One region of the Streptomyces monticola genome, then DNA from elsewhere that is predicted to be linked to it. Evidence: riboswitches for the same ligand, from Rfam matches in the RefSeq annotation. Region 1 holds a riboswitch; the other holds the start of a gene.
The links. Region 1 has a riboswitch for cyclic di-AMP ahead of ACFQVC_RS05180 (M23 family metallopeptidase). Riboswitches for the same ligand answer to the same signal wherever they lie in the genome.

Region 1 (7,717 bases):
CAGATCCTGGAGTCGCTCGGGCTCCGGCGCCGCCGCCTGGAGATCGTCTCCTGTCCGTCGTGCGGCCGTGCCCAGGTCGATGTCTACAAGCTCGCCGACGAGGTGACGGCAGGTCTCGAAGGCATGGAGGTGCCGCTGCGCGTCGCCGTCATGGGCTGCGTCGTGAACGGGCCGGGGGAGGCCAGGGAAGCGGATCTCGGGGTGGCGTCGGGCAACGGCAAGGGGCAGATCTTCGTGAAGGGCGAGGTCATCAAGACCGTCCCCGAGTCGAAGATCGTCGAGACCCTGATCGACGAGGCCATGAAGATCGCCGAGCAGATGGAGAAGGACGGCGTCGACGGCGGCGCCCCGATGGTGACGGCCGGGTGAGGCGTCCGTCGCGCCCTGATCCGTTGCTCCTGAGCCGCCGGTCCTGAGCCGTCGCTCCCGAGCTGGTGTTCCCGAGCCGTTGCTCCCGAGCTGCTGTTCCGTGGCTGCTGTTCCTGAGCCGCAGACCGTGAGCCGCCGTCGTCCTTCCAGATGAATCCGGCCCGTCGCGCCGTGAGTTGACGTTCCATTCGAGAGGGGGCCCAAGCATGACGATCTTGGAGAATATTCGGGGGCCGCACGACCTGAAGGTGCTGACCGAGGAGGAACTCGACGAACTCGCCGAGGAGATCCGCCAGTTCCTTGTGCACGCCGTGGCCCGCACCGGCGGGCATCTCGGGCCGAACCTGGGTGTCGTGGAGCTGTCCATCGCCCTGCACCGGGTCTTCGAGTCGCCCGTCGACCGGCTGGTGTGGGACACCGGCCACCAGAGCTACGTACACAAACTCCTGACCGGACGCCAGGACTTCTCCAAGCTGCGCGGCAAGGGCGGCCTCTCCGGGTATCCCTCGCGCGAGGAGTCCGAGCACGACATCGTCGAGAACAGCCACGCCTCCACCGCACTCGGCTGGGCCGACGGACTCGCCAAGGCCCATCAGGTGACCGGCAGTCCCGGCCATGTCGTCGCGGTCATCGGGGACGGCGCGCTCACCGGCGGTATGGCCTGGGAGGCGCTGAACAACATCGCCGCCGCCAAGGACCGGCCACTGATCATCGTCGTCAACGACAACGAGCGCTCGTACGCACCCACCATCGGCGGCCTCGCCAACCACCTCGCCACCCTGCGCACCACGGACGGCTACGAGAAGGTGCTCGCCTGGGGCAAGGACGTGCTGCAGCACACCCCGGTGATCGGGCAGCCGCTGTACGAGTCGCTGCACGGTGCGAAGAAGGGCTTCAAGGACGCCTTCGCGCCGCAGGGCATGTTCGAGGACCTGGGGCTCAAGTACCTCGGGCCGATCGACGGCCATGACCTCGCGGCCGTCGAGTCCGCGCTGCGCCGGGCCAAACGCTTCCACGGGCCGGTCCTCGTGCACTGTCTGACCGAGAAGGGCCGCGGCTACGAGCCCGCCCTCGCCGACGAGGCCGACCGCTTCCACACCGTCGGCGTGATGGACCCGTTGACCTGCGAGCCGCTCGCGCCGTCCAACGGCCCTTCCTGGACCTCGGTGTTCGGCGACGAGATCGTGCGGATCGCCGAGGAGCGGCCGGATGTCGTGGGCATCACGGCGGCCATGCTGCACCCGGTGGGCCTGACCAAGTTCGCGGAGCGCTTCCCCGAGCGGGTGTGGGACGTCGGCATCGCCGAGCAGCACGCGGTCGTGTCCGCGGCCGGTCTCGCCACCGGCGGTGTGCACCCGGTCGTCGCCGTGTACGCCACGTTCCTCAACCGCGCCTTCGACCAGCTGCTCATGGATGTCGCCCTGCACAAGTGCGGGGTCACCTTCGTGCTCGACCGCGCGGGTGTCACGGGCACCGACGGCGCCTCGCACAACGGCGTGTGGGACATGTCGATCCTCCAGGTCGTTCCGGGGCTCAGAATCGCCGCACCGCGCGACGCCGACCAGCTGCGGACCCAGCTGCGCGAGGCCGTCGACGTGGCGGACGCGCCCACCCTGATCCGGTTCCCGAAGGAGTGCGTGGGCCCGGCCATCGAGGCCAGGGGCCGGGCCGGCGGCATGGACGTCCTGCACCGCGGGGCCAGTGCTGATGTGCTCCTGGTCGCGGTCGGCGTGATGGCCGCGGACTGTCTGCAGGCGGCCGAGCTGCTCGCGGCGCGCGGGATCGGCTGCACCGTGGTCGACCCGCGGTGGGTCAAGCCCGTCGACGCGGCCCTGCCCGCCCTCGCCGCGCGGCACCGCATGGTGGCGGTCGTGGAGGACAACAGCCGTGCCGCCGGGGTGGGTTCGGCCGTCGGGCAGGCGCTGCGCGACGCCGAGGTGGATCTGCCGCTGCGTACCTTCGGCATTCCCGAGCAGTTCCTGGCGCACGCGAAACGCGGTGAGGTGCTCGCCGACCTCGGCCTCACCCCGGTGGAGATCGCCGGGCGGATCGGGGCCACGCTGGCGCGGATGGACGAGGCGGCACCGGCGGGCGACGAGGCGAAAACGGCGGTTAAGGAGAACCACGAATGAGCAGAGCGGCGGACCACGAAGCGGCCGGTGCGGGCAGGGACAGAGAAGCCGCTGCGGGCAGGAAGCAAGAGGCCGGTGCGGGCAGGAGCAAGGAGTTCGACCTCGGCAGGCTGCTCGCCGAGCGCGGCGCCGAGCGCTACGAGCTGCACGCCCGGCATCTGAACCACCAGCTGCCGCGGATGCTGCACACCATCGGCTTCGACAAGGTCTACGAGCGGGCCGAGGGCGCCCACTTCTGGGACGCCGACGGCAACGACTACCTCGACATGCTCGCCGGGTTCGGGGTGATGGGGCTCGGCCGGCACCACCCCGTCGTACGCAAAGCCCTGCACGACGTGCTCGACGCCTCGCTCGCCGACCTCACCCGCTTCGACTGCCAGCCGCTGCCGGGCCTGCTCGCCGAGAAGCTGCTCGCGCACAGCCCGCACCTGGACCGGGTGTTCTTCGGGAACAGCGGCACGGAAGCCGTCGAGACGGCGCTGAAGTTCGCCCGCTACGCCACCGGCAAGCCGCGCATCCTGTACTGCTCCCACGCCTTCCACGGGCTGACCACCGGGTCGTTGTCGGTGAACGGCGAGGCCGGTTTCCGTGACGGTTTCGCCCCGCTGCTTCCGGACACGGCCGTGGAGATGGGTGATCTGGGCGCGCTGGCACGGGAGTTGAAGCGCGGGGATGTCGCGGGTTTCGTCGTGGAGCCCATCCAGGGCAAGGGTGTGCACGAGGCGCCGCCCGGATTCCTGCGCGCCGCCCAGGAGTTGCTGCACCGGCACAAGGCGCTCCTCATCGCCGACGAGGTGCAGACCGGGCTCGGCCGCACCGGCGACTTCTACGCCTACCAGCACGAGGAGGGTGTCGAGCCCGACCTGGTGTGCGTCGCCAAGGCCCTGTCGGGCGGGTACGTGCCGGTGGGTGCGACGCTCGGCAAGGACTGGATCTTCAAGAAGGTCTACTCGTCCATGGACCGGGTCCTGGTGCACTCGGCGAGCTTCGGCGCCAACGCGCAGGCCATGGCCGCGGGCCTCGCCGTCCTCACGGTCATGGAGGACGAGCAGACCGTCGCCAACGCCCGGCTCATGGGGGAGTTGCTCAAGTCCCGGCTCGGCGCGCTCGTCGAGCGCTATGAGCTGCTGCACGATGTCCGCGGCCGGGGCCTGATGGTGGGCATCGAGTTCGGCAGGCCGAAGTCGCTGAAACTGCGCAGCCGGTGGGCCGCGCTGCAGGTCGCCCGCAAGGGGCTGTTCGCGCAGATGGTCGTCGTACCGCTGCTGCAGAAACACCGGATCCTGACCCAGGTCTCCGGCGACCACCTCGAAGTGATCAAACTGATTCCGCCGCTGGTCATCGGTGAGCAGGAAGTCGACCGCTTCGTCACGGCCTTCACCGAGGTGATGGACGACGCGCACAGCGGTGGCGGGCTCATGTGGGACTTCGGGAAGACGCTGGTGAAACAGGCGGTCGCCAACCGCTGACCGCCCGACTCGGACCGCCCCGACTCGGACCGCGACGACTGAGACCGTCACGGCTCTCCAGCGCTTTTGCCTCTGGGGCAAGAAAGTTGCCCCAGAGGTAAGGGTCTGGCTGAATCAGCGGTATGAGTCCTGCCGACCCCGGGGGTGCGTCCGACGCGGTGGCCGTGGTCGCGCCCCGGCTGCGCGAACTGCGCCGCCGTGCCTCGCTCACGCTGGAGGCCGCCGCCCGTGACGCCGGGCTCTCGCCCGCCCACCTCTCGCGCCTGGAGACCGGGCAGCGCCAGCCGTCCCTGCCCGTACTGCTCGCTCTCGCCCGTATCTACGGTACGACCGTCTCCGAACTCCTCGGTGAGGCCGTCGCCGACCGGGACGCGGTGATCAGGGGCGACGCGATGGAGCCGTCCGAGGCGGGCGGCTGGACCTACCGGCAGGCGGGTGCGCCGGGCCGGGGGATGCAGGCCCTGCGGGTGAAGGTGCCGTACGGCGCGCAGGGCGACATCGTGCGGGTGCATCCCGGCGAGGAGTGGCTGCATGTCCTCAAGGGACGGCTGCGGCTGCATCTGGCCGCTGCCGTCCATGTCCTCGCGCCCGGTGACAGCGCGCACTTCGACTCGCTCACCCCGCACCGGATCGCCGCCGCGGACCGCCACGGGGTGGAGCTGCTCTTCGTTCATACGCTGCTGCAGAGTCCGGCCACCGCGCTGTGCCTCGGCGGCGGCACAAGCCCGGGAGACCCGCGATGACCGAGCCCGAACCGATGACCGAGCCCGAACCGCAGCAGCCCGCCCGCCGTTCCATGGAGGAGAAGTTCCCCCGTGGACTGTGGGTCCGCCTGATCGTGTACGTGGCCGTCGGCCATCTCTTCGCGGCCTTCGTCTATCTGCTGTTCACGCTGGGCGCGCAGAACCAGTAGCGGGCGGGACCCGGAATCCGCTCCCGCCCGGCCGGCCGGGAGCGGTCTCAGTCGAGCAGGTTGTCCCGCAGGCGCTGGCGCACCTCGGGGGTGACCTTCAGGCCCTCGGTGACATACCGCTCGACACTGCCCCAGGTCTCCTCGATGGCGTCGAAGGCGGCGGCCAGATACTCGGCGCGGGCGTCGAAGAGCGGGCTGAGCAGCTCCATGACCTCGGGCGACATGGCATCGGCCGAGGTGCTCGAACGGTGCACCTTGTAGCGGCGGTGCGAGGCGTTGGACTCGAGGTAGTCGGCCTCGATCGCGGACCGCTCGACGCCGACCGCGAGCAGGGTGACCGCTATCGACAGCCCCGCACGGTCTTTGCCGGCCGCGCAGTGCATCAGGGCCGGCACGCTGTCGTCGGCGAGGGCGTGCAGGACGCGGCTGTGCTCGGAGGTGCGCTGCGTGATGATGGCGCGGTACGACTCCACCATCCGGTTCGCGGCCCGGCCGTCGGACAGCAGTGAGCGCAGCTGCTCCAGATCGCCGTCGCGGACCATCTTCCAGAACTCGGCGCCGTCGGCCGGGTCGGTCAGCGGCAGATTCACATTGAGCACGCCGGGCAGCTCGACGTCGGGGCCCTCGAGCTTCTGGTCCGCGGCATTGCGGAAGTCGAAGATGGTGTGCAGGCCGAGGGTGGTGAGGAAGGCGGCGTCGGCCGCGGTGGCGTGCGCGAGGTGACCGCTGCGGAAGAGCCGGCCCGCCCGCACCCGCCTGCCGTCCACGGTCGGAAGCCCGCCCACGTCGCGGAAGTTGCGCACTCCTGCGAGCTCGGGCTCTGTCGACGGGACCTGCTGCGTCACGGGGGCTCCTCCCATTCGGACGCCGACGCGACTCGTCGGCGGGCGCGGCTTCGACGATACGACATGCATTCCCGGGGCAATCAATCGTTCTGCCTGCTGGAATTGCCTGCGGGGGACGTCTCTGCTACGGACTGATGCACGGTCAGTCAAGGCAGCCAAGGCGACTTGTCCTCAATGACCGATTCAGGGCTGATTCAGGACGTTCGTGGTAACTGGCCCTGGACTAAAGGCCTCTGGCGCCTTCCTTGGTGAGCGGGATCATAGTCGTGACGGTGCGTGGTGATCCGCCGGAGCATTTTCCGAGGGTAAGGGAACGGTAAAGATCAATTCTGTACGGAGTGTGACGGGAATTCCGGGAATGGATCATCACCGTGCAATAGCCCGGGAATTGAATGCTTGTCGATTCGCTTCGCGCTCGATTACGGTCGCCGACGTCCGGGCGGACGCCCAATCCTGCCGCCGCTCGGATTTCCGCACACCCACCCGTGTACGGCAGGAGCGGGGGACCCACGGTAAGACGCCGGATCCGGTCCACCGGAGCGGCTTGGGGTGAAGTCGCGTGAAAACGCGGCCGGGCATCTCCAGTCCGAACCCGACAGCTCACCTCGCAGGCGCCGGAGAGGAATCCGTCATGCCCGCGAAGGGTAAGCACCGCCGTCCCAAGACCCAGCGGCTCAGCCGTGGTTTCGCCGCCGCGGGCACCGGAGGAGCCGCGCTCGCGCTGCCGCTTCTCGGTGCCACCGGCGCCCACGCCGCCGCCCCCGCAGCGGCCGGCGTTCCCGCGTCGGCGGGTATTCCGCAGTCCGCCAAGGCGGCCGTTCCCGGTGCCGCCGTTTCGAAGGCCGCCGAGAAGGCCGACGCCGAGACCTATTCCGTGGTGCCGGGCGACTCGCTTTCCAAGATCGCTGACGAACTGAATGTCGACGGCGGCTGGAAGCAGCTCTACAAGGACAACCGGAAGGCCGTGGGCGGTGACCCCGCGCACATCCTTCCCGGAATGAAGCTGACGGTCGGCGCCGCAGCCGCCAAGGCTGAGGCCAAGCCCGACAGCGAGCCGAAGAAGGCCGAATCCGGCGACGCGTCCCCGTCGAAGTCCGCGCAGTCCGACGGCGACGGCGGCGCCGCCGAGGCCGAGCCCGCGGCCGCCGCGAACGGCTTCACCGCCCCGGTCGAGGGTGCGATCTCCACCTCGTACCGCACCGCCGGCGGCATGTGGTCCAGCGGCTATCACACCGGCACCGACTTCTCGGTCCCGTCCGGCACGGCGATCAAGTCCGTCGGCGAAGGCACCGTCGTCTCCGCCGGCTGGGGCGGCTCGTACGGCAACGAGGTCGTCATCCGGCACGCCGACGGGCACTACTCGCAGTACGCCCACATGACGTCCCTCAATGTGTCCACCGGCCAGACGGTCAGCGGCGGCCAGCAGATCGGCCTGTCCGGTTCGACGGGTAACTCGACCGGACCGCATCTGCACTTCGAGATTCGGACCGGTCCCGGTTACGGCTCCGACGTGGACCCGATGGCGTATCTGCGCTCGCACGGCGTTTCCCTCTGACCCGTACGACCTCTCTCGCCCGTTCGTCCGGCGCGAGTGACGGTGATGTGGCGACGGCCGGAATTCCTGCGGGAGTTCCGGCCGTCGCCATGTGCGCGACCGGCGGGCGCCCAGCGGGGGGGGGCAGGGTCGGTCGGCCAAGCCGGAGTAATACGGGCAGTCCGGCCTATTCCTACTTGATCGACTCTTTACCGGTGTCATATCTCACCAGCCGTCAACCCCCACCTACGGTGGCGTAGGTCACTTAGGGAGGTGAAAGATATGCCGACGTGGCAGACGATTCGACACCCCTCATCCGCAGCGGCGGTTCCGACCTCGGTTCCTACGCGGCCGTCGGCGACAGCTTCACCGAAGGCGTCGGAGACCCTGGCCCCGACAGCACCTTCGTAGGCTGGGCCGACCGCCTCGCCGTGCTGCTCTCCGACCGGCACCCC
Region 2 (7,717 bases), 1.1 Mb from region 1:
CTCGGCCGGGGTGCCCGGGGCGGCCGGGGTGTCGCGAGGGGCTTCCGCCTCTGCCGCGCGTGCCTGTGCGGGGGCGGGCGCTTCCGGGGCGGGTGCGCCCGGGGCCCGTGCACCGGGGGCCGTACGGGAGGCCGCCGACAGCGCCTCCGCGAGATGGCCGAGCTCGACCTCCACCACGGCGACCGGCTTCGCCGGGCCCTCGGCGGCGGCCTCGCGCAGGGCCGCGGCCAGGGCCTGCGGGGACTGCGCGGCCCCCTCGCCGCCGACCCACGGGATGGCCGTCACCACCACCGCGTCGCAGTCGGCGTCCGCGAGCGCGGCGGACAGCGCGGACCGGAAGTCGTCCGGCGTGGCACCCGTGGTCAGGTCCAGGGGGCGCAGCGGCCGCAGCCCCTGCGCCAGGCACGCGTCGTAGGTGAGCACGCCGAGGGACTCCGAGTTGCCGAGGATCGCCACCCGCGGCCCGGCGGGCAGCGGCTGCCCGGCGAGCAGCAGGCCCACGTCCACCAGCTCGGTGACGGTGTCGACGCGGATGACACCGGCCTGGCGCAGGAGCGCGGAGACAGTCTCGTGCGGGATGCGTGTCGCGGGTACGGCATGGCCGGTCGGTGCGCCCGAGTGCCGGGCGCCCTTGACCACGACGACCGGTTTGACGGCTGCCGTGCGGCGGGCGAGGCGGCTGAACTTCCTTGGATTGCCGATGGATTCGAGGTACATGAGCGCGACGTCCGTGTCCGGCTCGTCGTACCAGTACTGCAGCACGTCGTTGCCCGACACATCGGCCCGGTTGCCCGCGCTGACGAAGGTCGACAGGCCCGCGCCGCGCCGGTGCAGACCGGCCAGGAGGGCGATGCCGATGGCGCCGGACTGGGTGAACAGGCCGATCCGCCCGGCCGTCGGCATGGCGGGCGCGAGCGAGGCGTTGAGGCGCACCTGAGGCGACGTATTGATGACGCCGAAGGCGTTGGGGCCGATGAGGCGCATGCCGTACGAGCGCGCCTGGCGCACCAACTCCCGCTGCCGGGCCAGCCCTTCGGGCCCCGACTCGGCGTATCCGGCGGAGAGGACGACCAGGCCCTGGACGCCGCGCTCGCCGCATTCGGCGACGACGGCCGGGACGCGGTCGGCGGGTACGGCGACCACCGCGAGGTCGACGGGTTCGTCGATCCCGGTCACCGAGCGGTGCGCGGGGACGCCGTCCAGCTCGCTCTGCCCGGCGTCGAAGGCGCTGTTCACCGCGTACGCGCGGCCGCTGTACCCGGAGTGGACCAGGCTCTGCAGAACGGTGCGGCCGATGCCGCCGGGACGGCGCCCGGCGCCGATGACGGCAACGGAGCCGGGGGTGAGCAGGCGCTGCACGGAGCGGGCCTCGGCGCGCTGTTCACGGGCGCGCTGCACGGCGAGGGAGGCTTCCGTCGGCTCCAGGTCAAACTCCAGGCGTACGACACCGTCCTCGAAGCTGCGCTTCTGCTCGTAGCCGGCGTCGCGGAAGACCTTGATCATCTTGTTGTTGGCGGGCAGCACCTCGGCCGCGAACCTGCGGATGCCGCGCTCCCGCGCGACCGCCGCGATGTGTTCGAGCAGCGCGGAGGCGACACCGCGGCCCTGGTGGGCGTCCTGCACGAGGAAGGCGACCTCGGCCTCGTCGGCGGGCGCGGCGGCGGGGCGTCCGGTGGCGTCGATGCGGTCGTAGCGGACCGTCGCGATGAACTCGCCGCCGACGGTGACCGCGAGGCCGACCCGGTCGACGTAGTCGTGGTGCGTGAAGCGGTGCACGTCCTTGTCGGACAGACGGGGGTACGGGGCGAAGAAGCGGTAGTACTTGGACTCGTCGGAGACCTGCTCGTAGAAGCTGACAAGCCGGTCCGCGTCCTCGGTGGTGATGGGCCTGATCCGCGCGGTGCCGCCGTCGCGCAGCACCACGTCGGCCTCCCAGTGGGCGGGGTACCCGGCGTGCTCTGGCGGGGTCTGCATGCGGCCCAGGGTACGGCGGGCGGGCGCTCTTGGTAGGGGGTGCGGACGCCGCCGATCCGGGGCGCGGGCGGTCCGGGCCGGCGCGTGTGGGCGGTACGGGTGACCATGCGCGAGGCCGGTACGGTGACCGTGCGCGGCAGGGTCCGGTACGGGTCGCGGGCCTGCCGGGCTCGATGCAAGGTAGGAGGGCCGAAGGGCGGCGGGAGTACGGACGAAAGACTTGCCGGAGCACCCGTCGAGATATGAGACAGTGGTCTAGACAAGGCTTGAGTGAAACCTGAAGGGCAGCATCACATGGCTGAGCGCCGCGTCAACGTCGGCTGGGCCGAGGGCCTCCACGCCCGTCCCGCCTCCATCTTCGTCCGTGCGGCCACCGCCGCGGGTGTCCCCGTGACGATCGCCAAGGCCGACGGCAACCCGGTCAACGCCGCGTCCATGCTCGCGGTGCTCGGCCTGGGCGCGCAGGGTGGCGAGGAGATCGTGCTGGCCTCCGACGCCGATGGCGCGGACGCCGCGCTCGACCGTCTGGCGAAGCTGGTCGCGGAGGGTCTCGAGGAGCTCCCCGAGACCGTCTGAGCCCACGGCTCCGCCTGACCTGAACAGGCGAATCGCTTCAGCGGGTGCCCCGCAGACCCCCGGGTCTGCGGGGCACCTGTCGTTGTTCCCCCTCCCGCCATCCCGCACCGCGATCGCCGGACGGGCTGATATATCAGCCCGTCCGGCGATTGAGGGCAGCTGTCCGCTGAGGACTTTCGGGAAGGGGCGGGGAGGGGGTAAAAGAATCCGCAACCAAAATTCACGCCGACGTCGACAGGAAATGGGCAGCAAAAAATACCCCCGCCGAATATCCCCCTTTGTATACGGCGCCTGTTAATTTCGACCGCTCGCCATGTTTACGGAATGTTGCGAACCCCTCACCGCGATCACCCGCCCCACCCGGCCCCCGTCACCCGGAAACCGCAGCCGGTGCCCGGCCGTCGAGCGCTCGGCGTGCTGAGCGGTCAGCGCCCTCGCGCGCTCCGCGTCGCCGCGGGCCACCGCGTCGACGATCGCGCCGTGCTCGGCCCAGTCCTCCACCGCCCTGCCCTGCGGCTCGACGGTGTACATCCAGGCGATCTTGTGGCGCATCTGCGTCAGCAGGGCGGTGAGGCCGGCGCTTCCGGAGGCCTGGGCGAGCGTCTCGTGGAACCAGCCGCCCAGGGAGCGCAGATCCTCGCTGTGACCTCTGCGGGCCCGCTCCTGACCGAGCCGCACCAGGCCGCGCAGGACCTTGAGATGTGCCTCGGTGCGGCGCTGCGCGGCCCGGGCCGCGCCCAGCGGTTCGAGCAGCAGCCGGACTTCCAGGAGGTCGGCCGCCTCCTGCGCGCTTGGCTCCGCGACGCAGGCGCCCGCGTGTCTGCGGGTGCTGACGAAGCCCTCGGCCTCCAGCGTGCGCAGGGCCTCGCGGACCGGGACCCGGGAGACGCCGTAGCGGCGGGCGAGCACTTCCTCGGTGAGCCGGCTGCCACGCTCGAAGACACCGGCGACGATGTCGTCCCGGATGGCCGTGCATACCGAGTGCGCGGGAATGCGCATGACCGGACCTCCGACTCTTGAAATACGCGCCGCATCCCCGTGAAACGCGGTCGATTGACGCTCGTTCAGCGACGCCGAGAAGTGACTCTATTGCAGCACACTTGAATTTCCGATGGGCGGCGGGAATCCATGGATATCTTTTGGCCAGAACACGCCCCGGGGCCCCACACACAAGGAAGGCCCCCGGCGAGTGCCAGGGGCCTTCCTTGACGCGGCGTCGTGTCAGACGCTCACGCCGTGCGAGCGCAGGTACGCGATCGGGTCGATGTCCGAGCCGTAGTCGGGGGACGTACGGGCCTCGAAGTGCAGGTGCGGGCCTGTCACGTTGCCGGTGGCGCCCGAGAGGCCTATCTGGGAGCCCGGGGTGACGGACTGGCCGACCGAGACGCCGATGGACGAGAGGTGGCCGTACTGCGTGTACGTACCGTCGTTCATCTTGATCACCACGTTGTTGCCGTACGAGCCGCCCCAGCCCGCCTCGACGACGGTGCCCGAGCCGACCGCGTGCACGGCGGTGCCGGACGCGGCGTGGAAGTCGATGCCGGTGTGGCTGCCGGAGGACCAGACGGCGCCGCCGGTCTTGTAGCCGGTGGAGACGTAGGAGCCGGGGATCGGCGAGGTGAAGCTGTTGAGGCGCTTGCGCTCGGCCTCGCGGGCAGCGCGCTCCTTGCGCTCCTTCTCCTCGCGCTCCTTCTTCGCCTTCGCCTCGGCCTTGCGCTTGGCCTCGGCCTCGGCCTTCTCCTCGGCCTTCTTCTGCGCGGCGGCCTGCTCGGCGGCCTCCTGCTGGGCGACGGCCTGGGCGTCGATGTGGTCGGCGAGCGAACCGCCCACGGAGACGGCCTGGTTGATGCCGGTGTCTTCGGCGGCGGCGGTGTCCGCGGCGAGTGCCGGGGAGGCAAGGGTGCCGATGACGCCGGTCGTGGTGAGGGCGGCTACGCCCGCGATGTTGGCGCTCTTGCGCGTCAGACGGTTCGGACGGCGGTGCTTCCCGGTGGCACGGGCGAAGGCCATGAAGTGGCTGTGTCCTTTCCTTCCCTCTCGCCTACCGGGTTAGCTGACGGGTTCGGAGCAGGAAGGTCTCCTACGGACGCCCCCGGTCAGGAGGGCCTCCGATTCACCCCAGGGACTGAGTGGGTCCCCGGCTCCCCTGGCTCGCGCCATGCGGGGACTCGGCGATGACTGTTCGGTGCCGCGGGTGCGGCGCATTGCTGACGAACAGCCGGACCGACGCTAAACGGGACATCTTTCAAACCACAAACACAACGGGCCTTTTGTAGTGCACGCCACAGGGCAGACCCTCAACCACCCTGAAATTTCGGACATAACGGGACCCCGGTGGCACATACACCACCGGGGTCCGAGGTCCGTCGCCCGCTTCTACTAGCCCGTGACAACCGTCACTTCACCGATACCGAGCGCCTTCACGGGCTCGGCGATCTGCGCGGCATCGCCCACGAGGACCGTCACCAGACGGTTCACCGGGAAGGCGCTCACGGCGGCCGCGGTGGCCTCCACGGTGCCGGTCTCCGCCAGACGCCGGTACAGCTGCGCCTGGAAGTCGTCGGGCAGATGCTGCTCGACCTGGTCGGCGAGGGTGCCCGCGACGGCCGCCGCCGTCTCGTAGCGCAGCGGGGCCACGCCGACGAGGTTCTGTACGGCGACATCGCGCTCGGCGTCCGTGAGGCCCTCGGCCGCGAGCGTACGCAGCACCTTCCACAGGTCGTCCAGAGCCGGGCCGGTGTTGGGTGTGTCCACCGAGCCGCTGATGGCGAGCATGGAGGCGCCGCTGCCGTCCGGGCCCGAACGCAGCACCTGGGCGAAGGACCGCACACCGTAGGTGTAGCCCTTCTCCTCGCGCAGGACGCGGTCCAGTCGGGACGTCAGGGTGCCGCCCAGGCAGTAGGTACCGAGGACTTGGGCGGGCCAGACGCTGTCGTGCCGGTCGGGTCCCACGCGGCCGATGAGCAGCTGCGTCTGGACGGCGCCGGGACGGTCGACGATGACGACACGGCCGGTGTCGTCGGCGACGACGGGCGGGACGGGGCGCGACTGTGCCGTGTTGCCCGTCCACTCCCCCAGGGTCTCGGCGAGCATCGCGTCGAGGTCGGTGCCCTCCAGGTCGCCGACCACGACGGCGGTCGCGGTGGCGGGCCGCACATGCGCGTCGTAGAAGGCCCGCACCGCGGTGGCGTCGATGGCCTCGACGGTCTCCTCGGTGCCCTGGCGCGGCCGCGACATGCGCGAGGTGGCCGGGAACAGCTCCTTGGAGAGCTCCTTGGCCGCGCGGCGCGACGGGTTGGCCATCTCGTGCGGGATCTCGTCGAGCCGGTTGCGCACGAGGCGCTTGATCTCGCTGTCCTCGAACGCCGGGGCGCGCAGGGCGTCGGCGAGCAGGCCGAGCGCCTTCGAGAGCCGGGAGACCGGGACTTCGAGGGAGACCCGGACACCGGGGTGGTCGGCGTGCGCGTCGAGCGTGGCGCCGCAGCGCTCCAGCTCGGCGGCGAACTCCTCGGCGGAGTGCTTGTCGGTGCCCTCGGAGAAGGCGCGCGCCATGATGGTGGCAAGGCCGTCAAGTCCCTTGGGCTCGGCTTCGAGCGGCGCGTCCAGGCTGATCTCGACGGCGACGACCTGCTGGCCGGGGCGGTGGCAGCGCAGGACCGTGAGGCCGTTGGGCAGCGCGCCGCGCTCGGGGGCCGGGAACGCCCAGGGCCTGGCCGCGCCCGCCTGGGGCTGCGGGTGGAACTCCATGGTGGCGAGCTGCTCGGTCACTTCGCCGCCTCCTCTTCCTGTGCGGCTTGCTCGGCGGTCCCGTCGGCTTCTGCGCCGTCTTCGGGGGTCACGGGCTCGTACACGAGCACCGCGCGGTTGTCGGGGCGCAGGCGGGCCTTGGCGACCTCCCGCACCTCGTCGGCGGTGACGTCGAGGACCCGGCCGACGGCGGTCAGGGCGAGCTGCGGGTCACCGAACAGGACGGCGTACCGGCACAGTTCGTCGGCGCGGCCCGCGACCGTGCCGAGACGGTCGAGCCACTCCCGCTCCAACTGGGCCTGGGCGCGCTCCATTTCCTCGGGCGTGGGGCCCTCGTCGGCGAACCGGGCGAGCTCCTCGTCGACGGCGGCCTCGATCACGGGCACCTCGACGTCGTGCGAGGTCTTGACGTCCAGCCAGCCGAGCGACGGGGCGCCCGCGAGGCGGAGCAGGCCGAAGCCGGCGGCGACGGCACTGCGGTCGCGGCGCACCAGGCGGTTGTAGAGCCGCGAGGACTCACCGCCGCCGAGGACGGTCAGGGCCAGGTCGGCGGCGTCGCACGCGCGCGTGCCGTCCTCCGGGAGGCGGTAGGCGGCCATCAGGGCGCGGGCCGGCACCTCCTCCTCGACGACCTCGCGCAGCTCCTCGCCGATGCGCTCGGGCAGGGAGCCGTCGCGCGGGGGCTGCTTGCCGTCGTGGCCCGGGATGGAGCCGAAGTACTTCTCGATCCAAGCGAGGGTCTGCTCGGGGTCGATGTCGCCGACGACCGACAGGACCGCGTTGTTGGGCGCGTAGTACGTGCGGAAGAAGTTCCGGGCGTCTTCGAGCGTGGCCGCGTCCAGGTCGGCCATCGAGCCGATCGGGGTGTGGTGGTAGGGGTGGCCCTCCGGGTAGGAGAGCGCGGTGAGCTTTTCGAACGCCGTGCCATAAGGGACGTTGTCGTAGCGCTGGCGGCGCTCGTTCTTGACGACGTCGCGCTGGTTCTCCATCGACTCGTCGTCGAGCGCGGTGAGCAGCGAGCCCATCCGGTCGGCCTCGAGCCACAGGGCCAGCTCCAGCTGGTGGGCGGGCATCGTCTCGAAGTAGTTGGTGCGCTCGAAGCTCGTGGTGCCGTTGAGGGAGCCCCCGGCGCCCTGCACCAGCTCGAAGTGGCCGTTGCCCTTCACCTGGCCGGAGCCCTGGAACATCAGGTGCTCGAAGAGATGGGCCAGGCCGGTACGGCCCTTGACCTCGTGGCGGGAGCCGACGTCGTACCACAGGCAGACCGCGGCGACCGGGGTCAGGTGATCCTCGGAGAGCACCACGCGCAGGCCGTTGGCGAGGCGGTGCTCGGTCGCTGTCAGGCCGCCGGAGCCGGCCTCGGCCGTGGCCGTATGACCCATGGGCATGTAAGTCCCTTCGATCGCGAGATGACGTACGG

Region 2: linked by a shared signal. The riboswitch ahead of ACFQVC_RS00580 (M23 family metallopeptidase) and the one ahead of ACFQVC_RS05180 (M23 family metallopeptidase) in region 1 are both predicted to bind cyclic di-AMP.

What each region holds. Positions count from the first base shown of each region.
Region 1 is NZ_JBHTCF010000001.1:1,249,149-1,256,865, forward strand. Features, by position in the region: gene ispG (flavodoxin-dependent (E)-4-hydroxy-3-methylbut-2-enyl-diphosphate synthase) at 1-369, shown strand, start outside; gene dxs (1-deoxy-D-xylulose-5-phosphate synthase) at 576-2,501, shown strand; gene ACFQVC_RS05160 (aspartate aminotransferase family protein) at 2,498-3,970, shown strand; gene ACFQVC_RS05165 (helix-turn-helix domain-containing protein) at 4,093-4,713, shown strand; gene ACFQVC_RS05170 (DUF6126 family protein) at 4,710-4,883, shown strand; gene ACFQVC_RS05175 (tyrosine-protein phosphatase) at 4,931-5,728, opposite strand; cyclic di-AMP (ydaO/yuaA leader) riboswitch at 6,195-6,355, shown strand; gene ACFQVC_RS05180 (M23 family metallopeptidase) at 6,360-7,283, shown strand; gene ACFQVC_RS05185 (SGNH/GDSL hydrolase family protein) at 7,553-7,717, shown strand, end outside.
Region 2 is NZ_JBHTCF010000001.1:142,879-150,595, reverse strand. Features, by position in the region: gene ACFQVC_RS00595 (bifunctional acetate--CoA ligase family protein/GNAT family N-acetyltransferase) at 1-1,974, opposite strand, end outside; gene ACFQVC_RS00590 (HPr family phosphocarrier protein) at 2,269-2,550, shown strand; gene ACFQVC_RS00585 (GntR family transcriptional regulator) at 2,845-3,549, opposite strand; gene ACFQVC_RS00580 (M23 family metallopeptidase) at 3,772-4,560, opposite strand; cyclic di-AMP (ydaO/yuaA leader) riboswitch at 4,574-4,734, opposite strand; gene ACFQVC_RS00575 (M16 family metallopeptidase) at 4,930-6,297, opposite strand; gene ACFQVC_RS00570 (M16 family metallopeptidase) at 6,315-7,685, opposite strand.